Regions from separate parts of the Ornithinicoccus sp. genome, predicted to be linked through region 2. Evidence: riboswitches for the same ligand, from Rfam matches in the RefSeq annotation. Region 2 holds a riboswitch; each other region holds the start of a gene.

Region 1 (7,539 bases), 380 kb from region 2:
TACGACTACGGGATCATCGCCTGGGACTTCGAGGTCGGCAACGACCTGTGGAACGAGGACCTCCAGCAGTGGCAGGGCGTCGGCTTCCAGCCGCCCTACGAGGAGGGCCACGAGGAGTCGCAGGAGTATGCCGCGGGCCTGGTCGAGCTGGTCCGCGTCGCCGCCGACGCGAACCGGTCGGTCGACCGGCTGAGCGGGTCCGACCGGTACGCCACCGCCGTGGAGATCGGCCGCGAGGCCTTCCCGGTCGCGACCTCGGTGACCCTGGTCAGCGGGGAGGACGACCACCTGGTCGACGGGCTCGTCGCCGCGCCGCTGGCCCACGGGCAGGAGCAGCCGCTGCTGGCCACCCGCGCCGACCGGCTGCCGGCGGTCGTGGTCGAGGACCTGCAGGAACGCGGGGTGACCTCGGTGCAGATCGTCGGCGGTGCGTCCGCGATCAACGAGGCCGTCGTCGAGGAGCTGGAGGCGCTGGACATCGAGGTGAGCCGGGTCTTCGGCGACGACCGGTACGGCACCGCCACGGAGGTCGCCGGCCTCATCGGCGGTCCCGACGCGGTCGTGGCCTCCGGCGAGGACGGGCACCTGATCGACGCCCTGGCCGTCTCCGGCGCCGCCTCCGACGCGGCGACGCCGATCGTGCTGGTCCGCAAGGAGACGGTCCCTGTGGTCACGGCCGACCTACCTGGAGGACGTGGACGCCACCGTCGCCGTCGGCGGTGTCGGCGTCATCTCCGACGGCGTGCTGGAGGAGCTGCCGGACCCGGTCCGCGTCTTCGGCGACAACCGGTGGCAGACCGCGACCGCGGTGGCCGACCACTACGTCGCCGCCGGTCTGGACGCCACCTCGGTGACCGTCGCCTCCGGCGAGGACCGTCACCTGGTCGACGCGCTGCCCGGCGGTGTGCTGGGCGAGGTCATCGTGCTGACCCGCGCCGACCGGCTCCCGGAGTCGACCAGCACCTGGATCGAGGCGTCGGAGGACACCACGCACGCCTACGTACTCGGTGGTGAGACGGCCGTCAACGAGGGTGTCCTGGAGGTGCTGCGAGAGGTGCTCGACGCCCGCTGAGGCGCGCAGCCATAGGTCGCGCAACGCCGGTCACGTCGTGGCCGGCGTTGCGTGATTCTGCGGACAGCGACGTAAGTGCGACATACCGGGTGTAGTTATGTTGCGCACCAGGGCAACCGTGACTGCTCTTCCTGTGCGACAACCCTGCCGGTCGGCCCCGGCCGACGCTTCGGCATCCCGTGGTCGCGTGCGCCCACCCCTGTTGGGCCGCGCGCGGCCCGGAGCCGAAGGAGCACCACTCATGCCCCGCACCACATCATCCCGGCTGCGTGCCGGGCTGGCCGCCGGCAGCATTGCCCCGCTGCTGCTGGTGGCACTCGCCCCCGGCGGTGCCACCGCCCAGGAAGAATACCCAGATCGCACCGCCCCATCCGTCGACGCGCTGGAGGTCGGACCCAGCGCCATCACCCCCGGTAGCGCCTCCGAGTTGGCGCAGGCGCTGGCCTCCCCCTCCGCGAACGTGACCGGCGCCAGCTTCGAGACCCAGCCGGACCCGGGGACCGCCGGGGTGGGGGACAGCGCGCTGACCGGCTTTCCCACCAACGGCGGCACCTTCGCCATCCTGTCCAGCGGGCTGGTGACTGACGTCGACCAGCCCGGCGCCCACGCCTCCAACCCCCTGGGCGGCGCTCCCGTGCGCGGCAACACAGACCGGGACGTGACGATCCTCAAGGTCGACCTCAACGTCCCGACCGGGTCCAACTGCCTGTCCTTCGACTTCCGGTTCATGTCCGAGGAGTTCCCGGTCTACGTCGGGACCCAGTTCAACGACGCGTTCATCGCCGAGCTCGACAACTCGACGTGGACGACCGAGGGCTCGGAGATCAGCGCCCCCAACAACTTCGCCTTCGACGCCGAGGGCAACGTGGTGAGCATCAACTCCACCGGCATCGGCGGGATGACCCCCGAGAACGGCGCGGGCACCGCGTTCGACGGCGGCACCGGCCCCGACGGCGGCGACACCTACGGCGCCGCCACCGTGCGGCTGGCCGCCTCCACCGAGATCACGCCGGGCGCCCACTCGGTGTACTTCTCGGTCTTCGACCAGGGCGACACGATCCTGGACACGGCCGTGTTCCTGGACAACCTGGTCGTCGGCTACACCCCCAACCCGGAGGTCGACTGCGCCCCCGGTGCCGTGGTCGTCACCCACGACCTGGACCTGGACCCTGACACGGGCAACGCCGAGGTGGGCACCGAGCACACGGTGACCGCCACCCTCACCGACGACGAGGGCGCCCCGGTCGCCGACACGGTCGTCGAGTTCGCGGTCAGCGGTGCCAACAGCGGCACCGGGACCGGCACGACCGACGCCAGCGGCGAGACCACGTTCAGCTACACCGGCACCAACCCGGGCACGGACAACATCAGCGGCTGTGCCCGTCCCGACCCGGAGGAAGCCTGCTCGGCCACCGACACGGTGAACTTCACCTGGACCCAGGACGGCAAGGTCGTCGAACGGATCTGGGGCTCGGACCGCTACGGGACGGCCGCGGAGATCTCGGCCACCTCGTGGGGCCCCGGGCAGGACGTGGTGTTCCTGGCCACCGGGCTGGACTACCCCGACGCGATGCCGGCCGGTGCCCTCGGTGGCACGCACGACGCCCCCGTGCTGCTGACCCGCACCGCCTCGCTGCCGGCCGACACGGTCGCCGAGCTGACCCGGCTGGAGCCGCAGCGGATCGTGATCCTGGGCGGCAACGCGGCCGTCTCGAACTCGTTGATCCCGCAGTTGGAGGAGCTGGCCCTGGCCGACACCGAGGACGAGGTGAGCCGGATCTTCGGCGCGGACCGCTACGCGACGGCGGCCGAGGCCGCACTGACCTACCCGGTCGGCGGTGACCTGGCCTACGTCGCGGCCGGCTCGGACTTCCCGGACGCGCTGGCCGCCGCCTCCCGGGCCGGCGCGCTCAACGCACCGGTGCTCCTGACCCGGCACAACCAGCTCCCGGCGGCCACGGCCGCCGCGCTGGGGGAGCTCGGGGTCTCCGACATCATCGTGCTGGGCGGCGAGGCTGCCGTCTCGAACGAGGTCCTCACGGAGCTGGAGGCCTACACCGACGGCACCGTCACCCGGGTCTTCGGCGACGACCGCTACGGCACGGCCGCGGCCCTGTCCGGGGACTACGAGCCGGGTGTCAACGCCGTGTTCGTGGCCACCGGTGAGGTCTACGCCGACGCCATGACCGGTGGGCCGATCTCGGTCTCCATCGGCGGGCCGATCCTGATGACGCGTCCCGACGCGCTGCCCGAGGCGACCATCGCTGAGCTCGACCGCCTCGACCCGGAGCGGATCATCGTGCTCGGCGGCACCAACGCGGTCTCCCAGCAGGTGCAGAACGATCTCGTCGTGTTCTTCGACTAGCAACGCCTGAGGTCAACCGCACCACGCCACGGCCCGGTCCCGCACCCGCGGGGCCGGGCCGTGGCACGGCGGGACCTGGCACGGCGGGACCTGGCACGCCGGAGCCCGCATGCCGGAGCCCGCACCCTGGAGGCCTCGTTGGTGGATGTGGTGGACACTGTGCTCTGCCCCGAGATACGGGGCACTGCACAGTCTGTCGCCACCCCTCTCCCCGACGCCCCGGATTGCGATCCGGCGGTCGTTATCCACAGGCCCGCCGCGGGTTGGTCCCATCCTGGGGGATGCTGGACCATGGGCGGGCCGAGGATCGTCAGGGGGCACGGTCCGGTGTGGCCCACCCTCGCCGCCGAGTTGCTCAGCGCCCGGGAGAACCTCACCCTCGCCGAGGCTGTGGGGCTGGCTTTCCGTGCGGCCCGCGGCCAGGTCGTGGCGGCGTTGGAGGGCACTGGATTCTCGTTGGCCCTGGTCCGCGATACGGGTGCCACCGGAGAGATCGTGCAGGGCGAGGACTGGCCCGACGTCGAGCTCATCGCGAAAGACAAGCGGCGGGCGGCGGTTCCCGCCAAGGGACGATCCGCGACGAGTCGGCCCCTTCCTCCCCGTGTGGTGGATGGGCCGCCACGGGTCGGGCAGCCGTAGGCCACCCAACTGGACCCGGGAAGCTCCCTGGGGTTGACCTCCCGGTGGCGCTGCACGCGGGGACGCTGCTCGCGGCGACGCAATTGCGACATCCCGGGTGTACACCATCTCCCACGTGGGCAACCGTGACTGCTCGTGCACCACGGGGCCCCTGACGAAGGAGTCGCCGTGCTTGACACCCGTGAGTCCCAGCGCCGCGCCGGATGGAACCTCGGCGCCCTCGCCGCCCTGACCCTCCTGCTCCTCACCCCGGCCGACGACAGCGAGGCCCCCGACCAGGGGCCCCGCGGCAGCGCCGTCCGCACGGACGCCCCCGCGGTAGGGTGGCTGGACCACGACAGGGGAGCGCCCCAGCGCTGAGAGTGCGGCGAGGACAGGACGCCGCAGACCCTCGAACCTGATCCGGTTAGTACCGGTGGAGGAAGTCGACCAGATGCTGCGTCCCACCCGCCCGAGCCGGCGCCCGCGCCTGCACGTGCTCGGGCCTGCCGCGGGGCTGGTCGTGCTGGCCCTGGTGCCGGTGGCCTTCCTGATCATCTTCTTCGGCTGGCCGGTCACCGGGATGCTGGACCGTGGCCTGCGGCCGGACGGGGTCTGGGACCTCTCGGGGATCCCCGAGGTGCTCGGCCGGGCCCGGACCGGCCGGGTGCTCCTCTTCACCCTCGCGATGGCCACGGCGGGCAGCGTGATCACCCTGCTCCTCGGCATACCTCTCGCGTTTGCCCTCTATCGCCTGCGGTTCCCCGGGCGCGGACTGCTGCGCGCCGTCGTGGTCATGCCGTTCGTGCTGCCCACGGTCGTGGTTGGGGTGATGTTCCGCTCGCTGCTCTCCAGCGGGGGGCCGCTGGGCTTCCTCGGGCTCGACGGGCACTGGGTGCCGATCCTGATGGCGTTCGTGTTCTTCAACCTGGCGGTGGTCGTGCGCACCGTCGGCGGCATGTGGGAGGGGCTGGACCGGCGCGCGGAGGAGAGCGCCGCCGCGCTGGGGGCGACCCCGTGGCAGGTGCTGCGGACCGTGACGCTGCCTGCGCTGGCGCCGGCGATCGTGTCGGCGGGGACCCTGGTGTTCCTGTTCTGCTCCACCGCGTTCGGGGTCGTGCTGACCCTCGGCGGGTTGCGGTACGGCACCATCGAGACCGAGATCTATCTGCTCACCACCCAGTTCCTGGACCTGCGGGCGGCGGCCGTGCTGTCCCTGGTGCAGCTGGCCGCGGTCGTGGCGATGCTGGCCGTCGCGGCCCGCACCAGGTCCCGGCGGGAGCAGTCGCTCAAGCGCGGCGGCACCGGGTCGGCGGCGCGTGCCCCCGGACGCGGCGACATCCCGGTGCTCACCGTGGCCGGCCTCGCGGTGCTGCTGATCCTGCTGCCGGTCGGCTCGCTCGTGGTGCGGTCGCTGCGGGTGCGGGGGGAGTGGGGGCTGGGCAACTACCGCGCGCTGTCCGACCCGCAGGCCTCCCCGGCGATGCGGGCCAGCGTCACCGAGGCCCTGGAGAACTCACTGCGCACCGCGATCGACGCCACCGTGCTGGCGATGGTGCTCGGGGTGTGCGTCGCGGTCGTGGTGTCCCGCCGGCCCCGCCTGCCGTCGGCCCGCCGGCTGGTCGCCGGGCTGGACGCCGCCTTCATGCTGCCGCTGGGGATCTCCGCCGTCACCGTCGGCTTCGGCTTCCTGATCACCCTGGACCGGCCGCCGTTCGACCTGCGCACCTCCCCGGTGCTGGTGCCGATTGCCCAGGCGATGGTCGCGCTGCCGCTCGTGGTGCGCACCCTCACGCCGGTGCTGCGCTCCGTCGACCCGCGGCTGCGCCAGGCGGCCGCCGCCCTGGGCGCCGGGCCGCTGCGTGCCTCCTGGACGGTCGAGGCCCCGGTCATGCTGCGGCCGCTGCTGGCCGCCACCGGCTTCGCCTTCGCGGTGTCGCTGGGGGAGTTCGGCGCCACGAGCTTCCTGGCCCGCGCGGAGCGGCCGACCGTGCCGGTGCTGATCTATGACCTGATCAGCCGCCCCGGCGCCGACAACCTCGGCATGGCGCTCGCGGCCTCCGTCGTGCTCTCGGTGCTGACGGTGACGGTGATGGGTCTGGTCGAACGGCTGCGGGTGGGCCACGTCGGCACGTTCTGACCGCACGTGGGCCGACCCACGGCATACGGGCGTCTGCCCTGGGCTATAGTGAGAACCGTTCTCAACTAGCCGCGTCGGAAGGTGCCCCATGACGACCCCGCTCTACCTGGTGACCGGGCTGCATGCCGAGTCCATGGCGGCCGCGACGCTCGGCCTGCAGTTCGACCTGCCGCAGCCCGTGGTCGTGCGGCACGAGCTCGACGTCGCGGCCGGGACCCTGCGCCGGACGGTGAGCGACCTCAGCGGGGTGCTCGAGCGCGAGGTCGTGCCGCTGGAGCACGCCTGCGCCAGCTGCGCGGTCCGCGAGGACGTCATCCCCACGCTGGAACGGCTCGGCCAGCTCGGGCGGTGGCAGGCGATCGTCGTGCACCTGCCGATGGCTGCCGACGGGTTGTCCGTGTGCCGGGTGCTGGGCCACGACCGGCAGGTGGCCCCGAGCGTGCGGGTCGCCGGCGTCGTGGTCGCCCTGGACGGGGCGCGCCTGGTGACGGACCTGCTCGGGGACGACCTGCTGTCCGAGCGCTATCCGGGCGATGCCGGAGATGACCACCGCGGGGTGGGGGAGGTGCTCGGCGCCATGGTGGAGTACGCCGACGTCGTGACCGTCTCCGGCGACGCCGCGCCGGAAGGGCTGGAGGTGCTGGACCAGCTGGCCCGCCCGGGGGTCCCGGTCTCGGGCGGGTGGCCGGAACTGCCGGTCGCGACCCTCCTGGAGGGGCTGCACGACCACGCCGCCAGCGAGGGATGGGCGGCCGCCGTCCACCGGGGGCCGCTCCGAGACCGGGAGGGGAGGCACTCCTGGCGGATGGAGTTAACGGCGGACGTGCCGCTGAACCCGTACCGGCTGCAGCACGACATCGCGGGCCTCGGCGGGGTGAGCTGCCGCACCCGCGGGTGCTTCTGGGTGGCCAGCCGGCCCGATCAGGTCGGTGTCTGGGACGGCGCCGGCGGTCAGCTGAGCATCGGCGCCCAGGGGTCGTGGGGCCGGGAGCGACCGTTCACCCGGCTGCTGTTCACCGGGCTGTTCGGTGACGGGGACGCCCGGGAACAGCTGCGCAGTGCCTTTGCCGGCATGCTGCTCACCGACGACGAGCTGCGCGGCCGCGGCCCGCGCTGGGAGGTGGCCGCCGACGGGCTGGAGCCCTGGCTCGGTGCCACGACCCGCGCGGCATAGGCCCTGCTGACCTGCGGTGTCCTCATCTCGAGGACACCGCAGTCCAGCGGTCCGGCCGAGACCGTCAGGCGACCAGGCTGGCCGCCAGGACGAGCGGGATGGAGATCACGCTGGCGATGGAGGTCACCACCGTCAACGTCTTCAGGCTGCCGGAGGTGGACAGCCCGAGC
Region 2 (7,539 bases):
ACCCCGACCAGGCGCCGGCCGTCCTGCACCACGGGGATCGTGTAGATCGTCTCCGAGGCCGCACCGGCCGGACGGACCCGGTCCAGTGCGGTGCCCAGTGTGTCCGTGGGGCGCACGTGCACGAAGTCGGGAGTCATCCGGCGCCCCACAGACCCCTTCGGGTAGCCCAGCACGGCGTCCGTCCGTGCGCGGGCATCCTCGGGGACAGAGCGCATCAGACTGGTCGCCACCGTCGCTGGGAGCTCATCGAGCAGGACGACCCGGTCGTCCGGGTCGAGCCGGGCGAAGACCTCCGCCACCTCCTGCTCGCCCAGTTGGTCGACCAGCTCGCGCTGGGCCGCCGGATCCAACGCCTCGAACACCGCCAGTGCGGCATCCTTCTCCAGCAGCCGGAAGGCGACCGCCTGACGGGGGCCGCCGAGCCGCTCGAGGGTCGCCGCGACCTCCTGGGGGGCGAATCGGGTCAACAGGTCCGCCGTTCCCTCGAGGTCGTCGTCCGCCAACGTCTCGTGGAGGGACTGCAGGAGAGTGTCGTCCATCGGGTCTCCTCGAACTCCAGGATGCCCGGCGGCACTGCCGGTGGGGCGGGAGCCCGGGGCCAGCCTAGCCGTGCACCCGTGACAGCCTTGGGGCGTGACCGACTACTTCGCCGGGGACCCCCGGAGCCACCGGGAGCGGATGCTCGCCGGGGATGAGTACATTGCCGACGACCCCGACCTGGTCCGGGAGGCCCAGCGCGCGGTGCGGTTGCAGAGCTCCTACGCCACGGCATACCCGCAGAATCCGATCGCCGCCCGCACCATCCTGCGCGAACTGCTCGGGGAGGTCGGCGAGGACGTGGAGATCCGGGCGCCGCTGTTCGTCGACTACGGCACCCACATCACGATCGGGGACGGCACCTTCGTCAACTACAACCTGACCGCCCTGGACGTCGCCCCCATCACCATCGGACGGGACTGTCAGATCGGCCCCAACGTGCAGTTGCTCACCCCGACGCACCCGCTCGACCCGGCCCGTCGCCGGGCCAAGATCGAGAGCGCCGCCCCGATCGCCATCGGGGACAACGTGTGGCTGGGCGGCGGCGTCATCGTGCTCGGCGGTGTCACCATCGGGGAGAACAGCGTGATCGGCGCCGGCTCGGTCGTCACCGAGGACATCCCCGCCGACGTCGTCGCCGTCGGCACCCCCGCCCGCGTCGTCAAGCACCTATTTTCATAGCGAGTTTGTCGTCCCACCCCGCCTTTTCGTAGCGGGTTTGTCGCCGCGGACCGCGTCCAACGGCGCGGCGAAGAACTCCCGTTCGTGCTCGCTCGAGCGCACGAACGCCGTGTGCATCCGATCCCGGGTCGCCGGGTCCGCCGCGGCGGCGGCCTCCGTGACGACCTCGATCGCGCGACGGGTGGACTCGGCGAAGGCCTCGTCGGCGTAGGTGTCCAGCCAGGAACGGTAGGGGTGCCCGGGGTGCGAGAGCGGCCGTAACCGGTCACCGACGTCCTGATAGATCCAGAAGCACGGCAGCAGCGCCGCCACCAGCACGGCGTAGTTGCCACCGGCGCCCGCGGCCACCAGGTGGTCCAGGTAGGCCGTGGTCGCCCTGCCCTGCTCCGCGGTGAACATGGTGCCCTCCGGGATCCAGCTCTCGTGCAGTGCGAGCTCGGTGACGATCGCGCCCTCGGCACTGGAGGCCCAGAACGCCTGCTCCTGCGGGGTCGGTGCCAGCCTGCTCGCCTCGGCGAGCATCCGTGCGAACTCGCGCAGATAGATCGCGTCCTGCGCCAGGTACCAGACGAACGGCTCCCGCTCCAGATTCCCCTCCCCCAGGCCCCGGACGAACGGCAGCTCGTCGATCTCGGCCAGGATCGGGGCCACGTCGGCCCACCACCGTCGGGCGACCTCGGCGGGCTGCGGCGCGGTGGCGGTGCCGCCCCGGGCCCACAGCCCGGCGAAGTGGTGGATCGGCCCGTGGCCGGTGCCCACCGCCAGGTCGTCGGCGTGCCGGAGGCTCTCGGTGAGCCACCGCTTCGTCTCGGCGACCGCCGGACCCCATCCATCGGCACCCGCACCGCGCGTCGCCAGGGCGGCGGACAGGGAGCACCCGGTGCCGTGGGTGTTCCGCGTCGAGACGCGCTCCGCGTCGAACTCCTCGATCCCGACCTTTCCGCCCGTGGCGTCCACCAGCGCATCGGGCGCCCGGTCCCCGCCGAGGTGACCACCCTTGGCGAGCACGACCACATCGTGGCGCTCCGAGACGCGCGCCGCCTGGGCCAGCACGGCCGGCCAGTCCTCGGCGACCGGCTCCTCGGCCAGGATCGCCAACTCCGGGATGTTGGGCGTCACCAGGTCGGCCCGGGCGAGCAGCTCCCGCAGCGCCTGCTCGGCATCGGCGTCGAGCAGCCGGTCCCCGCTGGTGGCGACCATGACGGGGTCGAGCACCACCACGGGCGGGCGCACCCGGTCCAACCACCCGCCGACCGCCTCCACGATCTGCGCCGAGCCGAGCATGCCGATCTTCACAGCGTCGATCTCCACGTCGTCGCTGACGGCCTCGAGCTGCTCGAGCAGGAAGGGCACCGGCGGCACGTGCACGGACCGGACGCCATGGGTGTTCTGGGCGACGAGCGCGGTCACCACGCCCATGCCGTAGCCGCCGTTGGCCGCGATGCTCTTGAGGTCCGCCTGGAGACCCGCGCCGCCGGTCGGGTCGGTGCCCGCGATGCTCAACACCCGGGGTATGCCGTGTGCCGGCTGCGGCGTCATCGGCTCGCCCGTCATCGCGCGTCCTCCGACCTTGCGTCGTCCCAGGCCCGGCGCAGTTCGCGCGCGGCGGACTCCGGGTCGGGTGCGGCGCACACCGCCGAGACCACCGCGGCGCCGGCGGCACCCGCCTCGCGCAGGGCGGGGAGGTCCGCCGGCGTCACGCCGCCGATGGCGACGGCGGGCAGTCGGCTCTCGGCGAGCACCGCGGCGAAGCCGGTGAGCCCCAGTGGTTCGGGGGCGTCGTCCTTGGTGGCGGTGGCGTGCAGCGCGCCGATCCCCACGTAGTCCACCCCCGCGGGGTCGAGCGCGGCGCGACGGACCTGCTCCACGGTCCCGGCGCTCAACCCGATGACCGCGTCCGGACCCACCAGGGCGCGGACCGCCCCGGGCGGCATGTCGGACTGGCCCACGTGCACACCGGTGACCCGGGTGTCCGCGGCCCGGGCTGCCAGGAACACGTCGACCCGGTCGTTGACCAGCAACGCCACCTCCGGGGGGAGCACCTCGGCGATCCCGTGCACCAGGTGCAGGAACTCGCGGGCGGTGGCCCGCTTCTCACGGACCTGGATCGCGGTGACGCCACCGGCGACCGCCCGCCGCACCAGGTCGGGCAGCGTGTGCCCGGCCGCGGCCACCTGGGCGGAGTCGGTGACCAGGTAGAGCGACAGGTCGGCCCTCATGAAAGTGCCGCCCGGGCAGCGATGGTGTCCGCGTCCACCTGGGCCAGTACGTCCAGCAGCGCCGGCCCGAAGCTTCCCGGCCCGGTCGAGCGGATCGTGGCCAGCTCGGCCGCCACGGTGTAGACGGTGATCGCCGCCACCGTGGTCGCCAGCCGGTCCTCGTCAACAGCGGCGAAGGCCGCCAGCAGCGCGCCGAGGGCGCAGCCACCCCCGGTGATCCGGGTCAGGGCCGGGTCGCCGTTGTCGATGCGGACGAGGCGCTGCCCGTCGGTGACGGCATCGACCGGGCCCGAGACGGCGACGACCGCGCCCGTCCTCTCCGCCAGGGAGCGCGCTGCGGGGAGGGCTGCGTCCACGCCGTCGGAGGCGTCCACGCCCCGGCCGCCGGCGCCGGTCCCGTCCAGGGCCAGCACCTCCGAGGCGTTGCCGCGCACGACGGTCGGACGGAGGTCGCGCAGTTCGTGGGCGAGCGGGGTCCTGACCGGCAGGGACCCGATCGCGACCGGGTCGAGGACCCAGGGCGTCCCGGCGCCGGTCGCGGCGCTTGCAGCCTCCCGCATCGCGGCCCGCTGCTCCCCCGTCGGCGTGCCGAGGTTGATCAGCAGCCCAGAGGCGATCTCCGCGAACGGGCCAGCTTCGTCGGGGATGTCGACCATGGCGGGTGCCGCGCCGACGGCGAGCAGCACGTTGGCGGTGAAGTTCACCACGACGCTGTTGGTGATGCAGTGGACGAGTGGCTCGCTGCTCCGGACGTGGTCCAGGGCGGCGCAACTGAAGTCGGTCAGGTCCGTGGGGGTACGCAACATGCGTGACATCCCTTCGCTAGTACGAGCTAGATCAGGTTCGGCGGGTGTGATCTCAGCCCCGGCAGGGGCACCCCGTGTCTTGTGCTGGCCAGCACCCTACCTGGTGCCGTCCGGGCCGGAGCCTGGTGGGGCACCGGGTGGCATGGGACGCCTGGCTCGTGGGGACACTTCTCACATCCCCTTGTCGGACCGGCCGCCCGTCGGCTGGGATGGGTCGGTGTCCGACGTCCTCCTGCTGCTGTTCATCGGCGCCCTGTCCGGGGTGACGACCGTCCTGTTCGGCTTCGGGGGCGGCTTCGTCACCGTCCCGGTGGTGCTGTGGGTGGACGCCGCGATCGGCCCGGACGCCCCCACCGTCGCCGTCGCGACCTCGGCGGTCGTCATGGTGGTGAACGCCGCCGTCGCCACCCTCGCCACCAGGCGGGGTGTGCTCTCCCGGCTCCGCCTGGCGGCGCCGCTCCTGGGGCTGCTGGCTGTGGGTGGCGCCACCGGGGCCTGGCTCGCCCGTCTGGCGCCGTCGGCGTTCATCAGCTGGGGCTTCATCTGCTACCTGGTGGCGACGATCCTGGACGTGAGCCTGCGGCGCGGGTTCGTGCGCCCCACGGTGCGGGACCGGGAGGACCGCTTCGCCATCAGCGGGCTGCTGGGCGTGCCCATCGGCACGATCGCCTCCTTCCTGGGGGTCGGGGGCAGCGTGATGACCGTGCCGCTGCTGCGCCGCTCCGGTCTGGACATGCGCACCGTGGCCTCGCTGGCCAACGCCCTCACCCTGGCGATCAGCCTGCCCGCGTGTGTCGTCTTCCTGCTGGGCAACCCGGTGGGCGACCTGCCCGGAGCCGCGCTCGTCGGGGCGGTGGACCTGCGCGCCGGGGCGCTGCTCCTGGCCGGCGGTCTCCCGGTGATCGTGCTGCTGCGCCGTCGCCCGCCCGCGATCTCCGACCGCGTCCACGCCGTGGGCTACATCGTGCTGCTGTGCGTGGTACTCGGCGCGATGGTCCGGTCGGTCCTCTAGAGGCCGCGGGGCAGTTGCGCGGGGTCCCGGACGGTAACGTCGGTGCACCATGTACCGCAGTCAGCGAGCAGTCGTATCAGCTCCGAGCGAGCCGGCTTCATCGCTATAGCTGCGAGTGAGATCAACCGGCCCTTCGAGATGCTGCTCGACCCCGAGGTCAACGCCAACGCACTCAACTGGACCCAGAACAGCGACAAGGCCCGAACCCCCGCCAACGATTCTGTTGGCAAGGGTTCGAGCCTCGTGCGCGGGGTGGAGCTGAGGGGATTCGAACCCCTGACCTTCTCATTGCGAACGAGACGCGCTACCAACTGCGCCACAGCCCCAAGCCGTGCTTGCGGCTACGAACTTTAGCACCAGGTAGGGCCAGATTCCGATTCGGGTCCCGCCGCAGGTCAGGCGCGCCTCACAGCACGGCCAGGTCCTCGATGGTCGGCACCCACGAACCCGCTGCAGCGTTGGCCCGCACCTGGTCGGCGCTGGTCACCCCGGCGATCACCGACGAGACCGCCGGCTGGGCAGCCAGGCCACCGATCGCGATCTCCAGCACCGTCCGGCCGCGCTCCTGTGCGAACTGCTCGATCCGCTCGATTTCGTCCCAGTCGGCGCCCGCCAGACGCTCCGCCTGCGAGTCCGCGGCGAGGCGGCTGCCGGGGGGCGGGGCCTGGTCCCGCCGGTACTTTCCGGTGAGCAGACCGAACTCCAGGGGGAAGAACGGCAGGATCCCCACGCCCACCGTCTCGGCGGCGGGGACGAGCTCCTGCTCGGCGGAGCGGTCCAGCAGGGAGTACTTGTTCTGCGCCGAGATGAACGGGGTGAGCCCGGCGGTGCGGGCCGTCCAGTCCGCGTCCACGACCTGCCACCCCGCGAGGTTGGAGGACCCGACATACCGGACCTTGCCCTCCTGCACCAGCTCGTCCAGCGCCGACAGGGTCTCCTCGATCGGGGTGACCGGGCACGGCCGGTGCAGCTGGTAGAGGTCGATCCAGTCGGTGCCGAGACGGGTGAGGCTCGCCTCCACGGCCTTGCGGATGTAGCGCCGGGAGCCGCGGGCGCCCCAGTCGGGCCCGTTGGAGCCCTGCATGTCCATCCCGAACTTGGTCGCCACGACCACCTTGTCGCGGCGGTCACCGAGCGCGGCACCCAGCAGGGACTCGCTCTTCCCCTGCCCGTAGATGTCCGCGGTGTCGAAGAGCGTGATGCCCTCCTCGAGCGCGGTGTCGACGATGGACTGGACGGCGGCGCCGTCGACCCGGGTCCCGAAGGCGTTGCACCCGATCCCGACGGTGCTCACCATCAGGCCGGAGTCACCGAGTGGGCGGTGGGTCATCGAAGTCATGGGCCTATCCTGCCCCGCAGCCACGGTGGGTCATCCCGGCGGGGGTCTGTGCACCCCGCGCGGCAGCCTCCTTCGGGGCCTCAGACCACCTGGTGCACGGGGGGCAGGTCCTCGAACTCCTCGTCCAGCGCCAGTGCATTGCCGTCGAAGGGCAGGTCCTCGACCGGGGTGTCGGCAGCCACCCGCTCGGAGGGGCGCGGGGCGCGGGCCTTCAGCGTGTAGGTCGGGGGCGGGACGGGGACGGGTTGCCAGGTGCCCGGGGCCGCCTCGGCCCGGGTCTCGACCGGGGTCTCGGCCGCGGCCGGGGCGGGCGTGCGCGCTGCCTCGACGGCCTCGACGTCGTAGAGGCCAGCGGCCACGGTCGGCCGGACATGGTCCGGGGACGCATCCGGTGCCACGTAGATCGGGGCAGACCCGCGGACCCGTGCTGCAGCCACCGGCGCGGCAGTGAGCGGCGCCTGGCCGGAAGTGCGCCGTGCCGGACGGCGCTGCGTCGTGCGGGACTTCGCGGTGCGGGCCTTCTCCGGCCGGGCGCCCACCTGCGGACGTGCGGAGGGGTGCCGGACGGGAGACGCCGCACGGCGCCGCGCCCGGGCGACGGAGGCGCGTGCGTAGCCGAGGGAGACCGCGAACGCCGCGATCCCCGCCGGTGCGGCCCACCAGGTGGTCGTGGCCAGCACGGCCCCCGCCACGAGCAGGGCGGTGCCCACCAGCAGTACGAGCGCCCTGACGCGCGCCGGGGAGAACAGGGGGGCCTTGGCCGTGACGGTACGCCGCGGCCGGCTGGCCGAGGACTTCGTCCGTCGGCCGGCGGGACGCTGCTCCGGGGTGGAGGCCGCGGCCGTGGGGCGGGTCTGCGCGGGCCCGGCGGGCACCGGGCGGGTGGGCTCGGGACCGCTGGTCCGGTCCGCGGCCGGCTCCGAGCCGACCAGCGTCAGCCGGGGC
Region 3 (7,539 bases), 390 kb from region 2:
TCGGCGGAGGCGCTCCCGTCCTGGTTGGACGTGGCGGTCACGGCGACGGGGGCGTCCGGCAGCGGCACCGGCAGGTAGTAGTGGAACATGTACTCCCCGGCGTCGACGTAGCGGAACAGGGAGAAGGTGCCGGTGGTGCCGTCGGCGGTCTCCCACTCCACCTCGATCTGCAGCTCGGGGTCCTCGGTCGCCGAGGTGGACACCTGGACCTGCAGGAAGGTCTGCCCGGCGTCCTCCCACCAGTAGGCGTGGTCGAACGTCAGCGTGTCGGCGGGCTGCACCTGCCCGTTGACCGTCTGCGGCGTCAGGCCGGTGGCGCGGCGCTGCTCGGAGGCCTCCCGGCTCGCCTCGAACCGGGCCTGGGCGTCGCCCTCGCGCTGGATGACCTGGCGCACCGTCGCGCCCTGCTCCTGGAGGGCGGCGAGCTCGTCACCGGTGAGGACGAGGTCGACGAGCACGGCGCCGTCCCGGGAGTCCGGCGACGGGGCAGGCACCGCCGCGATGTCGGCACCGTCGGCGACGAGCGTCTCAAGGACCTGCCGGTCCGGCAGCTCCAGCCGCAGCAGCGCCCTGTCCGAGCCCTCCGGGAGGCCCTCGTGCTGGACCTGTTGGGCACCCGGTGGAGCACCGTCCCCGGGCGCCGCGAGCGCCCCCGGGGTGGCCACCAGCAGGGCAGCAGAGAGGGCAACGGCGAGACGACGACGCGACATGGGCGTTCCTTATCGGAGCGTGCTGTCGGCCGTGACAGGGGGTCCCGGATCTGCCGGGCACAGCTGACGATTCGGTGCGTTCAATCCTGTCCGGGTGACGTTGAGCCGTCAACCGGAAGGGGTGGCGCGGGCACGGGTGGTCGGCCCGTTGACGCTGCCGGCCACCGGCCGCCGCGCGCGTCCGGTCGCCCGGGGCTATGGTCGAATGATGGACACGGAAGAGAAGGAAGCACTGCAGAGCTGGTGGCTGGCCCTCTCCGAGGAGAGCCAGGCACAGGCCGGCCGGTTGGCCGAGGGAGACACCATCCCGGAGGGCCTGTGGGTCGAGCTGTACGAAGCCGGTGTTCCACAGGCCGCCTCGTGGTGGCCCCGGACCGAGGAGGAGGAACGACTCGCGCCGGATCGGTTCGTGCGGTTCGTCGCCGACCAGGACAAGGACGCCGGGCCCGTCAACTGACCCCGCCCTCCTGGGACACCTGGCGGCACGGCATGGCGGGTAACTTTCCGGCTACTCACTAGCGGATTTTGCGGCTACTCACTAGCGGCTTTTGCATCTCCGGCGGGCGGACCGGGGCGCTCCCCGATGGTGAGCCACCCTCAGGCCTCGGGACGCAACCGGTAGGTGAGCACGGCGTTACCCACGGACGTCGCCGCGCTGTCGACGAGCTCCAGCCGAGTGATCGGGACCGTGTCGTCGAACAACCGGCGCCCCTGGCCCGTCGCTGGGTGGGTGGTCAGGGTGAGCCGGTCGATGACGCCGGCCAGGAACAGCGACCGGATCGTGTCGATCCCGCCGGTCACCGTGATAGCACCCTCCGACCCGTCCTCGGCGAGGCGGCGGACGTAGTCGGCCGGGTCGCCTTCGGCGACCACGCTGTTCTCCCACGTGGACACGTCGTACACCGTCGAGGTGATCACGTGCTTGCGCACCGGGTTGATGAAGGCGCCGAACGGGTCGTCCCCCGCGGCGTTCGGCCAGTAGTCGGCCCACTCCTGCCAGAGCTTTCGGCCGATGACTACGTCGGTGACGTCGCCGATGCCCTGGCCCATGAACTCCATCTCCTCCGGGCCGAAGGCGTCGAACTGCCACTGGTCGGGTGACTCCACGACCCCGTTGATGGCGTGGAACAGGTGTGCGCTGACGGTGCGTGCCATGAGGAGAGCCTCTCGTATGCAGTGGGTCGCCGGGATAGACCCGTGCCCACCGCGGAACTCATCGGCTCTGGCTGACCACCCTTCGGGCCGGGACGGCCGGAGCGGACGCGGTGCTGCGCTGCGGGCTCGCCACGAGGAAGGCACCGTCCACCGTCCGGGACGCCTGGGCGAGCCCGAGCGCGAGTCGGATGAGGGCCAGCAGGCCCACCATCACGGCGATTGCAATCCACATACATCGAGTGCACCGCGCGCGCGATCAACAGGACAACCCACCTGAGGTAAACATCGGCCAACAAATGCTCTCGGGCTGGCCTCATCCCTCCAAAGCCCTCGGCGCGCCCGATCAGCCGGTCGCGATGTCGGCCCACTCCCGCACCCAGGTCTCCCGGTTGGCCTCGATGTCCTCGGGAGCGACCTCGATCGGGGTGTCGGCGACCTCGGCCCACTGCGCCCACACCTCGGGCAGCTCGACCTGGGTGGAGACCGGGAAGACGTACATCGAGTCCGGGATCGCCGCCTGCACCTCGTCGGTCAGCAGGAAGTCGATCAGCGCCTGCGCGCCCTCGGGGTTGGCCGCGCCCTCGATGACCCCGGCGTACTCCACCTGCCGGAAGCAGGTGTCCAACAGTGCGGAGGTGGTCGGCTCGTCGCCATCCTCGGGGATGGTGAACGGCGGGCTGGAGGCGTAGGACAGCACGATCGGCCGGTCACCGTCGCCACCGCCGGCGGTGAAGTCGACGGTGTAGGCGTCGGTCCACCCCGAGGTGACCTTGGCCCCGTTGGCCATCAGGTCCTCCCAGTACGACGCCCATCCGTCCTCGCCGAACTCCCCGATGGTGGCCAGCAGGAACGACAGCCCCGGGCTCGAGGTGCTGGCCCCGGGGGTGACGAAGAGCCCCTCGTACGTCGGGTCGGTCAGGTCCTCCAGGGTCTGCGGCGGGTCGATCCCCTCCTCGGCAAACCAGGTGTCGTCGATGTTGAGGCAGACGTCGCCGTAGTCGATGGGGGTCAGGTATGCCGATCCCTCACCCGCGAGCGCGTGTTCGGCCGCACCCTCCGGCAGGTCGGCGGGGGTGTACTCGGCCAGCACGCCCTCGTCGACGGCGCGCGAGGCGAAGGCGTTGTCGATGCCGAAGACGACGTCGCCGACCGGGCTGCCCTTGGTGAGCACCAGCTGGTTGGTGACCGCTCCGGCGTCACCGGCCGCCTGGACCGTCACCTGGTAGCCGGTCTGCTCGGTGAAGGCCTCGAGGTGCTCCTCCGGCAGGTTGAACGAGTCGTGCGTGACGAGCACGACCTCGCCACCCTGGGGGCTTCCGGCCGTTGACGTGCTGGTGCCCTCGTCGGTGCCACCACCCTCGCCGGCGGGCTCGTCCTCTCCCCCACCCAGCGAGCACCCTGCGAGCGCCAGCACGGTGGCGGCGGCCACGGTGCCCTGGGCGAGGGAGAAGCGGGCGCGGGTGGTACGGGTGATGGAACGCATGGATGTCCTCCGACTTCCTCCGCCGGCGTTAACCGGATCAGGTTCGAGGGTCTGCGGCGATCGGACTCGCCGCACTCTCAGCGCGTGAGCGCTCCCCTGTCGTGTGTGCGCCCGACCTTACCGTGCCGGCGGTGCTAGGAGATCCGCGGCTCCCTGTCCGGCTTGGTCCACTCCTCCTCGGACTGGGTCGGCGACTGCCCGGGGGCCTCGTCGTGAGGCGGGGTCTCGTTGAGCACCTCCGACGCCCGATCTAGCACGCCGGACGCGTGCCTGAGTGCGAGCACGAGCCAGATCAGGGCCAACGCCCCGACGGCAAGCGCGATCGCAGTCCACATCTGTCCAGCCAAGCCGCCAACCAACAAAGAGCACAACCACTATCGAGTAAGGGAGAGCCCACCTGATGCACAACTTTGACCCTTCCCAGGGATTCCTCACGCCCAGGTCATGGACAGATCAACCACCTGGGGCGCCCGATCACCCGGGCGCCTCTCGTGTCCTCTCGTCAGGGCCGGACCCCACGAGAAGGACGCCGCGACGGTCCGCAGGTAGTCTGCGAGAGAACACCCACGAACCACTCGTGGGCGGGACCGACCGAGGGAAGGTAGAGCATGGGCAACCTGGTCTGGAAGCTGATGGCAACCGGCGCCGCGATGGCGGCCGGGATCGTCGCCAGCAAGGCCACCGACGGCACCTGGAAGTTCGTCACCGGAGGCGACTCCCCGGCCAACCCGGAGGACCCGGACATCGATTGGAAAGAGGCGATCGCCTTCGCGCTCGTCTCTGGCGCCATCATCGGGCTGAGCCGTATGGTCGCCAACCGACAGGCGGCCGCGATCTACAAGAAGTCGACGGGGCACCTGCCCCAGCAGTTGGCGAAGAAGGACAGCTGACCGACTTCCTCGGCGATGATTCGTCGTCTTCGCATAGTCGCGTCTCTCGGTAAAGGAATCGCGCTAAGACGCCCAATAGCCCATAAACGAGACCTACCGCCTCAAACTTGTCGGCTTGCTCACCTACAGACGGCATGAGAGGATTCGCGCGTCTTTTGGCCGCTCCTCGACGGAGGTTTCCGCAATGACACCCCGGCGGCGCACGTCCGATGCCGTCGCTCAGGTGCTCTACGCCCTGGGCGATGGTGCATGCGTGGTCTGTGGCCGTCATCTTCACCGTGTGGCTGCGTTTTCAGTACGACTTCTCCAGGACCTTCGTGCCCGAGACGTGGACGGTGGCCGGCTGGGCAGCGCTGATCCAGATCACCCTGGGCATGGTGTTGGGGCCGTATCTCATCAGGCACCAACGCGGGTCGTTTGAAGAGGTTGTCTCCGTTGCTCGGGCGGCGCTCCTGACCGGGACTATTCCTTGGCGTCTGGGCGATATGGATCGATCCCTATATCGTTCCCCGTTCAGTTCCGGCCGTCGGCGGAGCAGTGGCCCTTATCCTCATGCTCGCGGTGCGCTTCGTTATCCGTTCCTGGCGGGCGCGAGTCGCGGTCCGGCGAGACGTCGGGGCGAACGTCATCATCTATGGGGCGGGCGTGCTCGGGCGTCGACTCCTCGCCAATATGGTGCAGGACGACCAGGCTGTCCTTCCGGCCGGTTGCCTTCCTGGATGACGACCGCCGCAAGCGCAAGCTCCGGGTCGAAGGTGTGCCTGTCCGTGGCGGACGGGACGCGATGGTCCGTGTCGCCAAGCGCTATGACGCGACGCACCTAGCAGTGGCCATCCCCCTGGCCGATGCCAGCCTGATGCGAGAGATCAAGAATCTCGCGGCGAAGGCCGACCTCACGGTCAAGGTGCTGCCGACGCTGAATACCTTGATGGACGAGAACCCGCACGTCTCCGACCTGCGGGACATCAATCTCGAGGACCTCCTCGGGCGCCGGGCCACCCAACTCGACCAGGGAGCGATCGCCGACCAGATCACTGGCAAGGTCGTGCTGGTCACCGGCGCCGGCGGCTCGATCGGGTCGGAGCTGTGCCGTCAGATCCGCCGGTTCAACCCCTCCCGACTCCTCTTGCTCGACAGGGACGAATCGGCCCTGCACGACACGCACCTATCGCTGACGGGACGCGGACTGCGCGACAGCGACGACATTCTCCTGACAGACATCCGGGATGCCCAGGCCTTGGAGCAGGTCTTCGAGCGCTTCCGTCCTGACGTGGTCTTCCACGCGGCTGCCCTCAAACACCTGCCCATCCTCGAACGGTTCCCGCTCGAAGCCTGGACCGTCAACGTCCTGGGGACGCTCAACGTGCTCTCTGCCGCAGCACACAGCGGGGTCGGCACCTTCGTCAACGTGTCCACGGACAAGGCCGCGAATCCGTCCTCGGTCCTTGGCTATACCAAACGGACGACCGAACGGCTGACCGCGCATTTCGCGACCACCCAACCGGGTCGCTACGTCTCGGTCCGATTCGGCAACGTCCTGGGGTCCCGCGGTTCCGTGGTGCCTATCTTCACCGAGCAGATCCAACGCGGGGGGCCGGTCACGGTCACCCACCCCGAGGTCGAGCGCTACTTCATGCTGATCCCCGAGGCATGCCAACTGGTCATGCAGGCGGCCGCGATGGAGACCGACGGTGATGTCCTGGTCCTCGACATGGGCACTCCCGTGAAGATCCTGGAGGTTGCCACGACGCTCATCGGTATGTCGGGGCGGCGCGACATCGAGATCGTGTTCACGGGACTGCGGCCGGCGGAGAAGATGTCCGAAGAGCTCTTCGGACTGGACTATCGCCATTCCACGAGCCATCCGTTGGTCCAGTCGGTGAGCGTCCCCGTGCTCGATCCGCTGGCGCTACAGATGGTCGACCCCCAGCGTGTCGACGAACTGGTGGGGTGGCTCCGGCAACGCTCGAGTCCGGTGGAGAGCGTCATACCCCGCACATGATCGAGTGGTCCCTGCTCGCGCTGGGCGCCGCCGCGGCGACAACAGCCCTCGCCCCTGCCGTCCTCCGGCTGCTGCACCGCCTGGGTGCCCTGGACGTGCCCAACCACCGTTCCTCCCACGAGGAGCCGACGATCCGGGGCGGCGGCGTCGCCTGCGCGCTCGGGATCCTGGCCACGGCCGCCGTCGCACAGGTCCTCGGCGTGGACGTTCCGTGGCCAGCCCTCGCCGCCGGGCTCGCCATGGCGCTGCTCGGTTTCGTCACGGACCTGCGCGACCCGTCAGCCATCGCCCGCCTGGGGCTGCAGATAGCCACCGGGGCTGCCCTGGGTGGCGTGCTCGGAGGCCCAGGGAGTGTGCTCCTCGGGGCGGTCGCCTTCCCGGTTCTGATCAACGCCGTGAACTTCATGGACGGCATCAACGGCATCACGGGGCTCACGGTCTGTGCGTGGGCCCTCGTGATGCTGTTCATCGGCCCCTCCCCCGAGACCCTGGTCCTGGCCGCTCTCGCCGGGGGCGCCGCCTTGGCGTTCCTGCCCTGGAACGTGCCAACCGCCCGCATGTTCCTCGGGGACTGCGGCAGTTACCTCTTCGGTGGCATCCTCGCCGCAGCACTGGTCAGCGAGCAGGTCTCCGCGGCGGGCCTGTGGTGGCTCGTCGCCACCCCGCTCCTGCCCTACCTTCTCGACACTGGGTCCACGCTGGTGCGTCGAGCCATCCGCGGGGAGAACCTGGCTCGAGGCGCACCGTGAGCACCTCTACCAGCGCCTGTCACGCCGGCCCGGCTGGACCCACGCGAGGGTCGCCCTGCTGTATGCCGTGCTCGCGCTGGCCGCTGGCGCGTTGGGCTACGCCATGCTCGGCGCCTGAGCACCGCTCACCTGCCGGTGAGCTCGTATGACGTGCCGTAGCTGGTCGACATAGCCGGACAGGTCACCCGAGCGCAGGGCCGTGCCCAACTCGGCGGTGCGGCCCTCGTTGAGGCGGTTGATCGACATACCGCCGGAGGTCATGTCGAAGTAGGCGACGGGCACCATCAGCGAGGTGATGTTGTCCGCCTCGATGCTCGGCGCCCACGTCGACCAGGGTCATCAGCTGCTCGAGCGTGAGGTCGCCCTCGATCTTGACGTTCTGGTAGCAGCATCGGCAGCAGCTCCACGAGCTTCTCCGGCTCGTCCTCCCGGATCTCCACGAGGCGGTCCATCATGCCGACCAGCGCGGCCCGGTGCCGCTCGGTGCGGTCCAGGTCACCCAGCGGCATCGTCTTGCGCTCGCGCACATAGATCAGGCCGTCGGTGTTCT

What was found. Region 2 has a riboswitch for thiamine pyrophosphate ahead of thiM (hydroxyethylthiazole kinase). Riboswitches for the same ligand answer to the same signal wherever they lie in the genome.
Region 1: it holds a riboswitch for thiamine pyrophosphate, as region 2 does, so the genes downstream of both, AC1QRC_RS19350 (ABC transporter permease) here and thiM (hydroxyethylthiazole kinase) in region 2, are expected to answer to the same signal.
Region 3: it holds a riboswitch for thiamine pyrophosphate, as region 2 does, so the genes downstream of both, AC1QRC_RS19395 (thiamine ABC transporter substrate-binding protein) here and thiM (hydroxyethylthiazole kinase) in region 2, are expected to answer to the same signal.

Annotation. Positions count from the first base shown of each region.
Region 1 is NZ_CM169976.1:3,866,991-3,874,529, reverse strand. It holds gene AC1QRC_RS19375 (M14 family zinc carboxypeptidase) at 1-1,014, shown strand, start outside; gene AC1QRC_RS19370 (hypothetical protein) at 968-1,072, shown strand; gene AC1QRC_RS19365 (cell wall-binding repeat-containing protein) at 1,314-3,437, shown strand; gene AC1QRC_RS19360 (hypothetical protein) at 3,729-4,076, shown strand; gene AC1QRC_RS19355 (hypothetical protein) at 4,245-4,436, shown strand; TPP riboswitch at 4,406-4,517, shown strand; gene AC1QRC_RS19350 (ABC transporter permease) at 4,510-6,195, shown strand; gene AC1QRC_RS19345 (GTP-binding protein) at 6,284-7,369, shown strand; gene AC1QRC_RS19340 (GntP family permease) at 7,434-7,539, opposite strand, start outside.
Region 2 is NZ_CM169976.1:3,488,047-3,495,585, forward strand. It holds gene mgtE (magnesium transporter) at 1-539, opposite strand, end outside; gene AC1QRC_RS17415 (sugar O-acetyltransferase) at 679-1,218, shown strand; gene AC1QRC_RS17420 (bifunctional hydroxymethylpyrimidine kinase/phosphomethylpyrimidine kinase) at 1,213-2,772, opposite strand; gene thiE (thiamine phosphate synthase) at 2,769-3,437, opposite strand; gene thiM (hydroxyethylthiazole kinase) at 3,434-4,243, opposite strand; TPP riboswitch at 4,235-4,328, opposite strand; gene AC1QRC_RS17435 (sulfite exporter TauE/SafE family protein) at 4,461-5,255, shown strand; tRNA gene AC1QRC_RS17440 (tRNA-Ala) at 5,509-5,581, opposite strand; gene AC1QRC_RS17445 (aldo/keto reductase) at 5,662-6,585, opposite strand; gene AC1QRC_RS17450 (hypothetical protein) at 6,675-7,539, opposite strand, start outside.
Region 3 is NZ_CM169976.1:3,875,773-3,883,311, forward strand. It holds gene AC1QRC_RS19375 (M14 family zinc carboxypeptidase) at 1-710, opposite strand, end outside; gene AC1QRC_RS19380 (hypothetical protein) at 919-1,167, shown strand; gene AC1QRC_RS19385 (dihydrofolate reductase family protein) at 1,308-1,865, opposite strand; gene AC1QRC_RS19390 (hypothetical protein) at 1,924-2,097, opposite strand; gene AC1QRC_RS19395 (thiamine ABC transporter substrate-binding protein) at 2,209-3,348, opposite strand; TPP riboswitch at 3,346-3,456, opposite strand; gene AC1QRC_RS19400 (hypothetical protein) at 3,483-3,683, opposite strand; gene AC1QRC_RS19405 (DUF4235 domain-containing protein) at 3,957-4,238, shown strand; gene AC1QRC_RS19410 (polysaccharide biosynthesis protein) at 5,023-6,240, shown strand; gene AC1QRC_RS19415 (MraY family glycosyltransferase) at 6,237-6,989, shown strand; gene AC1QRC_RS19420 (hypothetical protein) at 7,086-7,274, opposite strand; gene AC1QRC_RS19425 (hypothetical protein) at 7,274-7,498, opposite strand; gene AC1QRC_RS19430 (LCP family protein) at 7,485-7,539, opposite strand, start outside.